DNA from 2 places in the Paenibacillus sp. EB106-05-06-XG162 genome. Region 2 is predicted to be linked to the other one. Evidence: predicted binding sites of a transcription regulator. Region 2 holds the regulator's gene; the other holds the start of a gene.
The links. Region 2 encodes NrdR, which represses ribonucleotide reductase genes. Its sites were predicted from a motif close to AACACNATATATNGTGTT; they were not measured.
Positions count from the first base shown of each region.

Region 1: a site for NrdR is predicted at 3,615-3,632, ahead of AC3WU2_RS25685 (adenosylcobalamin-dependent ribonucleoside-diphosphate reductase). Genes of this name have one in related genera too.

Region 1 is NZ_JBYTDT010000017.1:62,175-69,224, forward strand. Features, by position in the region: gene AC3WU2_RS25680 (helix-turn-helix domain-containing protein) at 1-113, shown strand, start outside; gene AC3WU2_RS25685 (adenosylcobalamin-dependent ribonucleoside-diphosphate reductase) at 929-3,532, opposite strand; gene AC3WU2_RS25690 (DEAD/DEAH box helicase) at 3,894-5,645, shown strand; gene AC3WU2_RS25695 (YqhG family protein) at 5,645-6,526, shown strand; gene AC3WU2_RS25700 (hypothetical protein) at 6,646-7,050, shown strand, end outside.
Region 2 is NZ_JBYTDT010000005.1:126,562-133,611, forward strand. Features, by position in the region: gene coaE (dephospho-CoA kinase) at 1-442, shown strand, start outside; gene AC3WU2_RS13600 (lytic transglycosylase domain-containing protein) at 439-1,008, shown strand; gene AC3WU2_RS13605 (alpha/beta-type small acid-soluble spore protein) at 1,094-1,312, opposite strand; gene nrdR (transcriptional regulator NrdR) at 1,427-1,894, shown strand; tRNA gene AC3WU2_RS13615 (tRNA-Ala) at 2,186-2,261, shown strand; gene AC3WU2_RS13620 (assimilatory sulfite reductase (NADPH) flavoprotein subunit) at 3,191-5,050, shown strand; gene cysI (assimilatory sulfite reductase (NADPH) hemoprotein subunit) at 5,126-6,859, shown strand; gene AC3WU2_RS13630 (TetR/AcrR family transcriptional regulator) at 7,033-7,050, shown strand, end outside.

The DNA.
Region 1 (7,050 bases), on a different contig from region 2:
CAAAAGGCAAATCTCATGATATGGAAAAAATCATAGATCTTCTCCTTGCACTAAACCCTAAAGAAGTAAGAAAAGCAAAAAACATTTTAATAGAAGTTTTCGATAAAAATTAAACGGCGACCCTAGAGAGGTCGCCGTTTATTTATCTGACTTCTATCAATCTATCAATCTATCTATCTACCTATCTATCTATCTATCTATATGATCAAAGTTTGTAATCTTCTTTCTTTGTTTAATTACATATAGTAGTCTTACGTTTTTAGTATTTCAACGACTTTAGTATACTCTTTCGTAATAAAGGAAGCATCACTAATTTGATTCTCTGATTTACCGGATATATCCCTGACTTTCGAAGCTCTCTTATTAACTTTTCTGTTGAATGAATTTAAGGATGAGTTCTAACTATATCTATGGCTGGAATGTAATCTCTTCTAAAATCCTAATAGCTATTGTGATAAGTTGAAACTCACCCCGAATTAATTACCTTATCAACTGAGATAAAACCCAATTTCACCCATCTTTATACAGCTCTACGATTGATCTTTGAAATCCCGTGTATAGTGAGATGTCCCTTTTGCAATAGGTTTCTCAGATCATGTCAAAAATAAGCTTATTTACCCCTTTTTTCATTTGCATTTACAATAAGACGGAGCCTCATCAACGTTAAAGCATACACCAAAATATAAAAGTCCATAGGACAAATAAATTCGCTTTGATTCATAAGTGTCAAGTAAACCGCTATTCAGTTAAGACAAAATTAAAAGGCGGGAGCCCACAATATAACCCCCACCTAGAAGAAAACATTTTATTGAATAATTATTCATTTCCAGTAATTATGAAATAAAAGTTCTAATCAATATTGAAACATTTCTAATTAATTATGGAATATCACAACAAAGTTAGTTATTACACTTTTCTAATTATTAACTTACCCGCAACGACTATATCCGCAATTCGAGCATGTCTTGCATCCTTCAACATTAATCAGCGAAGCAGAGCCGCAAGATGTACATAAGTCACGTGATGTGTATGCACTCTCATCATGGCTATGTCCCGCATGTGAATTGGCCTCAGACTCCTCAACCGCAATCGTCGCTGCGATTGGCGCGATATCGGAAGATGCTGCCAGCTCATTGTTCTCAATATGCGCTTCGAGCGCTTTGGCTACGGCATCCGCGATGGACTCTACCCGATTAACGCCAAAGCCGATCGCACCGGAACCGCCAATACCTTTCAAGTGCTTGATAAGGAGTGCTTCCTTCTGACCATGGTCCCCGTAACGCAAGAACAAGGAACATACGCGGCCGAGTGCTTCCGCCATAGCGAAGACATCCGATCCTGCTTTACCCACGTTCAAGAAGATTTCGCTCGGAATTCCTTCATTATCGTTAATCGTAATATATGCCATACCGAATGGCGTATTAATCTTATACGTCGCTCCGCGCAATACTTGCGGACGGCTCTTGTACTGCTTGTCGAACACTTGTCTTGTGTTCGCATCGACATTCACAGGAAGCGACTTATCCAGGGTCTGAATTGCACCCTTCTCTTCATTCGTCGCAGCTGCTTCTTCTTGGACCACAGCTTCTTTCTTCTCTTCCTTCTTCTCTGTCTGAAGGACCTGCACATCGCGGCTGCCGTCGCGGTAGATGGTTACCCCTTTGCAACCAAGATCAAAGGCAAGTTCATAAAGGCGCTTCGTATCTTCAACAGTGAAGTCCGAAGGACAGTTCGCTGTCTTCGAGATGGAGCTATCCACCCAACGCTGAATCGCAGCTTGGGAACGAATATGATCTTCGGCTGACAAGCTCATTGCCGTTACGAAATATGCTGGCAACTCTTCACCTGGATGCGCATCGATCCATTCTTGTGCAATCGGAACGAACTGTTCATCGAAGCCTAGACGGCTCTGACGGTAGAACTTGAACGCGAAGTAAGGCTCAATCCCCGTCGATGTCCCTACCATAGTACCTGTACTTCCTGTCGGTGCTTGCGTAATCACCGTCACGTTACGCATACCTTGCTTCTCAATCGCCGCACCTACTTCTGGATACGCGTCGACGATATTTTTCATAAATCCGCTCTGCATGAACGGTTCAAGCTCGAATGCCTTAAAGGAACCTTTCTCACCTGCAATCTCCGCTGATGCGAGGTAAGATTCTTTGGCGATAAAGCCATATAATTTATCCAAGAATTCTAACGATTCTGGACTTCCATAACGAATTTGGAGCTTGATCATCAGCTCTGCGAGTCCCATCGTTCCCAGACCTACGCGGCGTTCCTTCTGCTGATTTTCTTTATTTTCCTCGAAATGATACGGCGTCTTATCAATGACATTATCCAAGAAACGTACCGAATAACGCGTTACTCGGCCTAGCTCTGCCCAATCGACATCATGATTCGCTTCATCATAGAATTTCGAGAGATTCATAGCGGACAAGTTACATACGCCCCAACCTGGAAGACCTTGCTCACCGCATGGATTCGTACAAATGATCGGGTTGAAATACCAGCTGTTCGACATTTGATTGTAGTATTCCATGAAAACGACGCCAGGTTCAGCCGATTTCCAAGCGGATTCCATAATCGTATGCCATACGTCGCGAGCGCGTACCGTATTGTAGTGGATGACATTCTTGCCTAGCTTCTTCCACTTGTCCATATCGCCGTCCCAGATTTCGTCGTACTCTGGATCCGAAGTATCAGGGAATACAAGATCCCACGTTAGATCCTTCTTCACGGCCTCCATGAAGCCGTTGCTCACACAGACTGACAAATTCGCATTCGTCACTTGACCCATCGTCTGCTTAACCGTAATGAAATCCATGAGGTCCGGATGCCAGTCATTGATCATCAGCATCAGCGCGCCGCGGCGGCTACCGCCTTGCTCGATCAAACCTGTCGTGTAGCTGAACAATCCGCCCCACGATACCGCACCGCTCGACGATCCATTCACACCGCGAACAATCGCACGACGCGGACGCAGCGAGGATAAGTTAATGCCGACACCGCCGCCGCGTGCCATAATCTCGGTCATTTCGGACAATGTCGCCATTATTCCGCCACGGCTATCTTTCGGAGAAGGAATAACGTAGCAGTTGAACAACGTCAACTCTTCACTTGCACCTGCACCGGCAGCAATCCGTCCACCCGGCACCAATTTCCAATCATCTAATATATATCTGAAGTTTTCCGTCCATTGTTTTTGTAATTCTGGAGTTTTCTCCACCGATGCCATTGCCGCTGCCAGACGATCCCACATTTCCTCAGGCGTCTTCTCAACCGTTAGAGTCAGCTTCTCAACCGTCGAATCGACCACTTCACCGCTGCGTGTTCTCACGGTAACAGAACGGCCTTCACGCTTGATGACTTCCCCTACTTCTTTAGCTGGAAATTTCGGATCATCCTTGGTCAATACGAGCACGACATCTCCGACCTTCGTCTCGTTCGTGTCTGCATTTTTCCATGCATAACGATCCAAAAATATTTTCTCACTTAATCCTTCCAACCGCTGCTTATGCGTCGTATTCAACAAAAACAACCTCCTCTAGCATATTAACAACCAATAAACCTATGATTTCCCGCACAAAAACGCATATTTATTGTATGTAAAGTTTACAATATATTGTGTGCGTTTATCATTATACTATACCACATATTGTACTTTCTAATGGTGTGATGTGGAATTAATGCCAAGAATCCGCAGCATGTCCCATCTAGCTTCTTTTTTCTCTATCACACGCTCTATTTCTAGACTTGCAATTCTAAATCCTTCTACTTGGAGAATATTGCAAGTGAGTTATGAACCCGCCCTTTTTCGTCCATACTAACCAGAACAGTTCACTATTTTTTTTATCATTATCCGCACATCATCAAGAAGGAGCTAATCCATCATGTCCATAAATTCTGCAACGACTTCACGTTCCAAACAACCCTCCGCTCCGATCGATTTCGATCGTACGTGGTTCTCGGAATTAGAAGAACGCACTGCGAAGAACGGCCCTTGGGATGACTTTACGTTGTTCGCTCTTAACTATGAAGCGGAACAATCTCAGGTCGTCTCCACCTTCGATGAGCTTCAGTGCCTCACGCAATTGAACAACCTCAGTCCTCTACCGCACCAGATTGAGACAGCTACGAAGGTCTTACACGAAATGCGCGGACGAGCCATTCTCGCAGATGAGGTGGGACTCGGCAAGACGATTGAGGCGGGGCTCATTCTCAAAGAATATCTCGTTCGCGGCCTAGCACGCAAAGTGCTCATTCTCGTGCCTGCGTCTCTCGTCCTGCAATGGGTTCGCGAGCTGAACCAGAAATTCGGCATCGCTGCCGTTGCACAGAAAAAAGAATATACGTGGCACTATGATGTTGTCGTCGCCTCAATGGATACAGCTAAACGCGATCCGCACAAAGACCTGCTCTTGCAGAACGAATACGACATGCTGATTATTGATGAAGCCCATAAATTGAAGAACAAAAAAACAACCAACTACCAGTTCATTACCCAACTGCGCAAAAAATATTGCCTGCTTCTGACGGCCACGCCAATCCAGAATGATCTTAGCGAGCTCTATAATCTCATCACGCTATTGAAGCCTGGTCAGCTGGGCGGTGTCAGTGATTTTGCTGCGAATTTCATTGTCGATAAGCGACTGCCGAAGAATGAAGATCAGCTGCAGAGTGAGCTCTCCAAAGTGATGATTCGCAATCGTCGCAGCGACGGGAATATCGGATTCACCAAACGATTCGTCAAAAATGTGCCGCTGACGCTCTCCGATGAAGAAATGGCGTTGTACAACGGGGTAACGGCCTTCGTCAAAGATCGCTATAACGAGCTGAACGGCGATATGAGCAGCATGCTCTCCCTCGTAACTCTGCAGCGTGAAGTATGCAGCAGCCGCGATGCGGTATTCCTAACCTTAATCAATCTATCGAAGAAAATGCCGGAAGACTCGCCTATCCATGCGAAGATCTGGGAACTCGTAAATATGATTCGACAGATCAAGGCGAATACCAAGGCCGAGAAAGCGCTCGAATTGATTGAGGAAATGAACGACAAAGTGATTATTTTCACCGAATACCGGCAAACCCAGGATTATCTCCTGAACTTCTTTCGCAGCAAAAATATGGTGGCTGTCCCCTATCGCGGCGGCATGAACCGCGGGAAGAAGGACTGGATGATGGATCTATTCCGCAACCGTGCGCAAGTGATGATTGCAACGGAGGCCGGCGGCGAAGGGATTAACCTACAATTCTGCCATAACATGATTAATTTCGATCTCCCTTGGAACCCGATGCGCGTGGAACAACGGATTGGCCGTGTTCACCGTCTTGGACAGATGAATGATGTCAAAATCTATAACCTGTCCACCTCAGGAACGATCGAAGAACATATTCTCAACCTGCTCCACGAAAAAATCAATTTGTTTGAATTGGTCATTGGTCAGCTGGATGTCATCCTCGAACGGATGGAGAAGCAGGACTCTCTCGAGAAAAGGCTCTATAAAATGATGTTAGAGTCGAAATCAGATGAGGATATTCGAGCGAACGTAGAGTCGATCGGCAAAACATTTCAAGACATTGCAAAAACGGTTGCCGATAATGAGCCTTACATTCAGGATGCACCACAGGAGGAAGCACAATAATGGTGATGAGCGCCAAGCAAGTCCAGCAATTTGTTCTTCGCTATTTGGATGCGACGAACTGCCATTTGATCGAGAAATCTCCGGGACATGTCATCGTCAAGTTATCGCCTCAGGCGGACCGTGAGCTTACCAATCGCCCTTATTACTGGGGGTTCGTCGATCGTACAGGGACAGAACCGGAGACGATGAAATTTTGTTTTATTTTCGATAAAGACAAAATGCCTCCGCTTCCACCAGATCCTCCTCCAGGACCTGGATATATCGCCCATCGATTACTGAAGGAAGAAGTCACCTACGGCAGTCGGAGATTGGATCAATTTTTTCAAGCGGCGAAGGCGGGCGGTTCTTATGTTAATCTATTTGAACTGCCCAATGCAGAGCAGAAATCGTCGAACTTCTCAACGCCCTATGAGCAATGGCTTGGCGTGAATATGAAGATTGAATTTGCCTGCGATATGAAGCGTGAAGAGATCCATGCGCTAGGCATATCTATGGTTACGGGAGACATTATCGAGCAGTTCTGCGACAACATGTTGACTCGCAAAATGTCACCGCGCCTCCCAGCTAATGTTCATGTACTGCGAAGCGCCCTAACCTTAACCAAAGCGAGAAATCAACTCGAGAGTTATATCGAGAAAAAAATTAGAACCTATGATGATGAATGGGCGGTCGAAGCAAAAATCCGATTCGATGACGAAATCGCGCGGATTGACAGTTACTATGAAGGGCTGCTCAAGACGGAAGATGATGAAATAAAGAAATCTGTAGAAGAACAATATGCGAATCGCAAACAAGAACTGACATGGCAATACGAACCGCGTATTCGAATATCCGTCATGAATTGCGGATTCTTTCATTTGAGGTCGGTGGCCAAGCAATAACAGACGAAACTCGCTAAAACATCGCAAAAATAGAACGCGTACAGACACGGCATCGCCGACACGTTCTAACAACCTTTTTCAGGCTTGTCCGCTACAATAAGGAACATAGGATCATAAATATGATGCAAGTAGGTGATGCGCTCATGCAACCATCGCGATTCATTCGCATACTCTTGTCAACTTGTGCTATTGCTATACTGCTATATAGCGCGATATTTACGACCATTTCTCCAGTTATCGCTGCTTCCGCTTCAGAATTGACACAATCAGCTGAAAAAGACGCAATAACATCCCCTGCCATTGATCAACAAATGATCATTCAGCACGTTGAAGGCTGGATTCAAGATTTGTCACAGCATGCACCTTTCACCGTCTGGAAAGGAGCGAAATATGAGATCTCCCCTCTCGGACCTGGCTTGCACAGTTGGCTCGTGCAATTGACGAAGAAGGAGAAAGAACTCGGTTATCTGATCGTCAGCGCAACGGAGACGCAGCAGCTAACATTGTCCGAATACGGTGTTGGT
Region 2 (7,050 bases):
AGATATTTTACAAGAAGATGGAACGCTTCATCGCAAACGGCTTGGTGAGATCATATTCTCGAATCCGGCAGAACGTCAAGTGCTGGAGAGCATTACGCATCCTGCGATTCGGACGAGCATTCAGGAGCGGATGACAGCGTATGAGAAGGAACATCCGGAGAAACTGATCGTGGCAGACATTCCCTTGTTGTACGAGGCAGGTGCAGCATATGAAGGGTTTTTCGATGAGATTATGGTCGTCTATGTCCCGCGGGAGCTACAGATCGAACGTCTGATGAAGCGGGATGAGATTACGGAAGAACAAGCTGTCAAAAGGCTGAACGCGCAACTAGATATTGAACGTAAAAAAGAAAAAGCCGACATTGTCATCGATAACCGCTTTGGACTTGAGCAGACGATGGAACAAATCGATCAATTCTTGCGCAGAAAGGGGATCGAATGAAGGTATTACGAAAAAAAAGGGTATTGCTCGTTCTTTTCATTGCTTTGGTATCCGTATTGTTCTTCAACTCAAGCTGGATGGGGAGATGGATTTATCCCATTCACTATAAAGAAGCCATTGTGAAGCATGCGAAGACCTTCGATGTGGATCCTCTACTGATTGCTGCAATTATTCGGGTGGAAAGTAATTATAAGTTAAGTAGCGAATCGCGGAAGGGAGCGCTCGGGCTCATGCAGGTGATGCCGAATACGGCGAGCTGGGTCATTGAGAAGGGGAAGTTCGATTCCGTGACGATGGACGAGGTGAAACATGAAGCCGAACCGAATATTCAGATCGGTTCGTGGTATATCAAGTCATTATTAACGAAATTCAACAATAATACATACGTCGCGCTAGCCGCTTACAACGCAGGACCGAGTGTGGTTGCGAAGTGGCTTCAGAACGAGACATGGGACGGCAAATTCGAGACCGTCAAGAAGATCCCTTACGGGGAGACGAAAAACTATGTACAGCGTGTCGTTTATTATTATAATAAATATAAGGATCTTTATCAGAATGAACTGTAGCGGCTTGTTTTTCATGGGATAAACAAGAAAAGCGTGGGACAAGCTGTAGAAACAGCCTGACCAACGCTTCTCTCCAAAAGTATAATTATCTGTGTTGACCGGCAAGTTGTTGCTCGGCGATCGTTACAAGGCGTTTGGTGATGTAACCACCAATAGAACCTGTGTCACGTGTTACCATGTTGCCATAGTAACCATCTTGTGGAATAGCGATGCCTAACTCTTGAGCAACTTCATATTTCATTTGATCAAGAGCAGCAGTTGCTTGAGGAACGACAAGTGTGTTGCTAGAACGGTTTCCGCTCATCTCTGTATTCACCTCCTTGCGGTTGGTAATTGTATTATGTGCTTAACGATGATTGTTATTCAGGTGACGAATGGAAATTTAAAGTAATTGATTTGAGACGGAGGAAATTTATTTATGAAATGTCCGCATTGCGATTATTCGGGGACAAAGGTGCTGGATTCACGGCCTGCTAACGAGAATAGATCCATCAGACGTCGTCGAGAATGTGAGAGCTGCAGTCGACGGTTTACAACTTTTGAAATGATCGAGGAGACGCCACTCATTGTCATCAAAAAAGAAGGTAACCGCGAAGAATTCAGTCGCGACAAAGTATTGCGCGGCCTCATTCGCGCGTGTGAGAAGAGACCCGTACCAATGGAGCGTCTGGAGATGATCGTCTCTGAAGTCGAGAAGGCATTGCGGAACACAGCAAATCCTGAGGTAGAGAGCCGTGCAATCGGTGAGCTTCTGATGGAGCAGCTCTATCCGGTGGACGAAGTCGCGTATGTGCGTTTTGCTTCCGTGTATCGTCAATTCAAGGACATTAATATGTTCATGAAAGAGCTAACGGGGTTGTTATCGAAGCATACGATTGATGAATAAGTAGGACTTGGCACGCATGGTTGTGGGTATGAGTAATGCAGGTGTTAATGGACACAAAGGACGTTATATGCGCCAAAATTGCTTGGATTTCGGATCTAACGGACTGTAGCGCGCTTATGTATTGGTTTGGAGCCTTGAGGGGCTTCACATAGGTCATATAAAGGCTTCTGTGTCCGCTTATTCGTTATGATGGGTTAGTATTCGACGTTTAACGGATCTATAGTCCGCCGAGTTTATCCAACTTTTGTATTGACAACTTTTTTCGAATTATGCTATGCTTGTCCTGCAAATGGGGCCTTAGCTCAGCTGGGAGAGCGCATCGCTGGCAGCGATGAGGTCAGGGGTTCGATCCCCCTAGGCTCCACCACAATGAATATTAACCACGTCTTCGGACGTGGTTTTTTTGTTGTGGTGGATTGCTTAGGGGGCGAACCCTGGGGTTCAGTCCGCGCGGACGTAATGGATGAGTAGCTTCGGAGAACTTACTTCAAATGTAGGAGCACGGCGTCTTATTCTACCTATAAGGTAGAACTCGTTGAGTGATCATCGGCAGCAAGCTTAATCAGGAATGAGACATCCCATTGAAAAGGATAGCGAGTTAGACGAGCGGTATCCCCCTAGGCTCCACCAAATTGTAAACACAACGCAACCTGATGAGGGTTGCGTTTTTTATTTGGTGGATTGCTTAGGAGGTGAGAACCCCCGGGTTCAGTCCGCGCGGACGAAATGGATGATTAGGCTTCGAAGAAATACTTCTAATGCAGGAGCACGGCGTTCTTATTCTACCTATAAGGTAGTCCTCGTCGAGTCATCATCGGCAGCAAGTGAAATCAGGAATGGGACATCCCGCTGAAAGGTGAAGTGAGTTGTACGAGCGGAGCCCCTAGGCTCCACCAAATTGTAAACACAACGCAACCTGATGAGGGTTGCGTTTTTTAATTGGTGGAAACCTTAGGGGGTGAGAACCCCGGTGAAGAAAAGTCACCAAAATCAACATGATTGAATCTTTGAAAAGTATAGAATAACGGAAATCAACAAAATGCACTCATAAAATCATGGGTATTACCCCCTCGGGTAGATCAATGAATTCACAGGGGGTGCATTTTTTAATAGGTAAATCTAGCCTGGTTCATAGCATTTACAGCTTTATAAGTAAAAATATGAAAAACCTAAAAATATCTAATAAATAATTGTCGATATTTAGGTTGAACCTTTTGCAAATCTGTTTTAGTATAAATATTAAATAATACCTAGTGGTTTTATCGGATTTTATATATTTTTGTGAGGTGGTTCGTGTTGCAACTTCAAGTTACGAATAGTCCATTTACAAGTGAGCAAACAGAGCTAATTAATAAGTTGCTCCCAACTTTAACGGATGTCCAAATAAGCTGGCTAGGTGGTTATTTATCTGCTTATCGTATGGTGTGTGCGAATACGGTGACAGCACCATTGACGGTAAACGACGTATCGGCGATACCTACAGCAGCACCCGTCTCTATCGAGACGCAAGTACCACGCGAAGTGACGATCCTGTTCGGCTCACAGACTGGGAATGCGCAGAGATTAGCAGGTCGATTGGCAGAAACTTTGAAAGCGCAAGGGATCACAGTAACACTGTCGGCCATGAATCAGTATAAGACAAATCATTTAAAGAAGGTTGATTATCTATTTTTGCTTGTCAGTACGCATGGCGAGGGTGATCCACCGGATAACGCACTGACATTCCATGAATATCTGCATAGTAAGCGTGCTCCGAAGCTGGATGGCTTGAAATTCTCGGTACTTGCCTTAGGGGATACATCGTATGAGTTTTTCTGTAAAACAGGTCAAGATTTCGATTCCAGGCTTGCAGAACTAGGCGGAGAGCGAGTGACAGATCGTGTGGATTGCGACGTGGACTTTGAAGATTCTGCTGCAAGCTGGATTGACGCTGTGAATCGCGCGGTAAGTTCTTCTTCGACACCTGCATCCACGAATGTGACTACGAATGCAGCTAGCGCTGCAGATGAACCAAATGTTGTTGAACCAATCTATTCGCGCAATAACCCGTATATGGCAGAAGTGCTGGAGAATCTAGACTTGAACGGAAGAGGTTCCGATCGTGAGACGCGTCATGTGGAGATTTCGTTAGAAGATTCGGGCTTGACGTATTCGCCCGGCGATGCGGTTGGCGTATATCCGCAGAATGATCCAACACTCGTCGATGAGCTGATCTCGCTTCTGAACTGGAATCCGGAGGAGGTCGTTGGTACCGGTAAGAATGGAGAGACCTCTTCTGTACGTGATGCACTTCTGCACTATTATGAAATTACAGTGTTAACGAAGCCTTTATTGGAGAAAGCCGTTGCCTTCTCTGGCAGCGACAAATTGGCAGTGCTGGTGAACCCAGGCAATCAAGAGGCGTTGAGAGCATATGTCAAAGCACGCGACTTGCTTGATCTGCTTCGTGATTTCCAGCCGTGGACAATTGCCCCGGGAGATCTATCGACACTGCTTCGTAAGCTGCCGCCGCGTTTGTATTCGATTGCGAGCAGCCTTAACGCACACCCTGATGAAGTGCATTTGACCGTTCGCAAGGTGGAATACGAAGCCCATGACCGCGAACGTAAAGGCGTAACTTCAAGCTATATTGCTGAACGATTGGTGCCGGGCGATAAACTTCCGATATTTATTCAACAGAATCCGAATTTCAAACCTCCTGTGAATCCAGATTCACCAGTCATTATGATCGGACCTGGTACGGGCGTTGCCCCATTTCGTGCATTTCTTGAGGATCGAGAAGAGCTGGGTGCGACAGGGAAATCGTGGCTGTTCTACGGCGACAGACATTTTGTCACAGACTTCCTGTATCAGACGGATTGGCATCGGATGTTGAAGGATGGCGTATTATCGAAGCTGGACGTCGCGTTCTCCCGCGACACGGAAGAGAAGGTATATGTACAGCAGCGCATGCTGGAACATGGCGAAGAGGTGTACAACTGGCTGCAAGACGGCGCACATGTGTACGTCTGTGGCGATGAGAAGCATATGGCACATGACGTTCAAGCCGCATTGCTTGATATTATTGGGCAATACGGCGGCAAATCGCCTGAGGTGGCGGCAGCATATTTATCCGAGCTGCAGGAGCAGGGACGCTACCAACGGGATGTATACTAAGCGCTTGTGCTATGGCACAAGGTTTAATCGGTGTAATAACATGACCGCATCATGCAAGTAGAGGAGCTGATAGCCATGGTAAATAAGCAAAAGGTGGAGCCTATTGGTGGACCGCCGAGTGACGTGGAACAATTGAAATTAGAAAGCAACTATTTGCGAGGATCATTGACGGAATCGCTGGGCAATCGAATAACGGGTGGATTGCCCGAGCTGGATAATCGGCTACTGAAATTCCATGGCAGCTATATGCAGGACGACCGAGATTATCGTAATGAACGGGAAAAGCAGAAATTAGAACCCTACTATCAGTTTATGCTTCGTGTTGTTACGCCAGGCGGGGTGTCGACTCCTGCGCAATGGCTTGTGATGGATGAATTAGCCGATAAATACGGGACTGGAAGTATTCGTCTAACGACGCGGCAAGCATTCCAGTTGCATGGCGTATTGAAGTGGAATTTGAAGCAGACCATCCAAGATATCAATGAAGCGCTGCTGACAACATTGGCGGCGTGCGGCGATGTGAGTCGGAATGTCATGTGCAACCCGAATCCTTACCAATCTGATTTACATGACGAGGTGTACTACTGGGCGCAACAGCTGACGACGCATTTGGCACCGAAGACACCTGCCTATCATGAGATCTGGCTGGATGGGGAAAAGGTGGTCGACAGTCTAGAGCAAGAAGAAGCAGTTGTGGAAGTCGAGCCGATTTATGGCAAAGTCTATTTGCCTCGGAAATTTAAGATTGGGATTGCGGTACCGCCGTCTAACGATATTGACGTCTATTCGCAGGATCTTGGATTGATCGCGATCGTGGAGAACGACAAGCTCGTCGGATTCAATGTCGTCGTCGGTGGTGGGATGGGCATGACACATGGCGATACAAGTACGTATCCTCAGCTTGCTCGGAGCATCGGTTTTGTAACGCCAGACCGGATTCTGGACGTTGCGGAGAAGACAGTTACGATCCAGCGTGATTACGGGAATCGCTCCGTTCGGAAGAATGCCCGGTTCAAATATACGATCGATCGACATGGCTTAGACTGGTTCGTGGATGAATTGCATGACCGGTTAGGGTGGAAGTTGGAAGCTGCGCGTCCGTTTACATTCGAACATACGGGAGATCGCTACGGCTGGGTTAAAGGCAAGGATGGCAAATGGAACTTGACGCTCTATGTTCAAAGCGGTCGTATCGCGGATGGAGAAGGCTACAAGCTGAGAACAGCTTTGCGTGATATTGCGAAGATACACACGGGGGATTTCCGCCTGACGGCGAATCAGAACTTAATGATCGCGCGTGTAGACACCAGGAAGAAGAAAGCCGTAGAAGCCTTGCTGCAGCAGTACGGCGTTGCCGAAGGTTCGAAGTACTCGGCATTGCGCCGGAGTGCGTTGTCTTGCGTAGCACTACCAACCTGCGGGCTTGCGATGGCCGAGGCGGAACGATATCTGCCGACACTCATCGATAAGCTGGAGCCGATCCTTGAGGAAGCCGGTATTTTGGATGAAGAAATTAATATCCGCATGACAGGCTGCCCTAACGGGTGCGCGCGTCCAGCGCTAGGCGAGATTGCGTTCATTGGCAAGTCACCTGGCAAGTACAATATGTATTTAGGCGCGGGGTTCTCTGGGGATCGTCTGAGCAAGCTATATCGCGAGAACATTGGCGAAGATGACATTATCGATACGTTAAGACCGATGATTCAGCACTATGCGGTTGATCGGAATCAGGGAGAGCACTTTGGAGATTTTGTCATTCGCACAGGGTATGTCGCAGCGGTAACGAATGGAATGAACTTCCACGATTAGGATGAGGGTGGAGGAGGAAGCGGTGCAGATCTAATCTGCATCGCTTTTTGTATTTTGTCGTAGATGGAGGACATGGTATATATGATGAAGCTTGACAATAAGATTCGTATTAAAGTATAGTAATCCCATCGGAATTAACTAACTGACGAGTCAGTTAATAGAGAGAAGAGGTTATGCATTTGTCTACGATA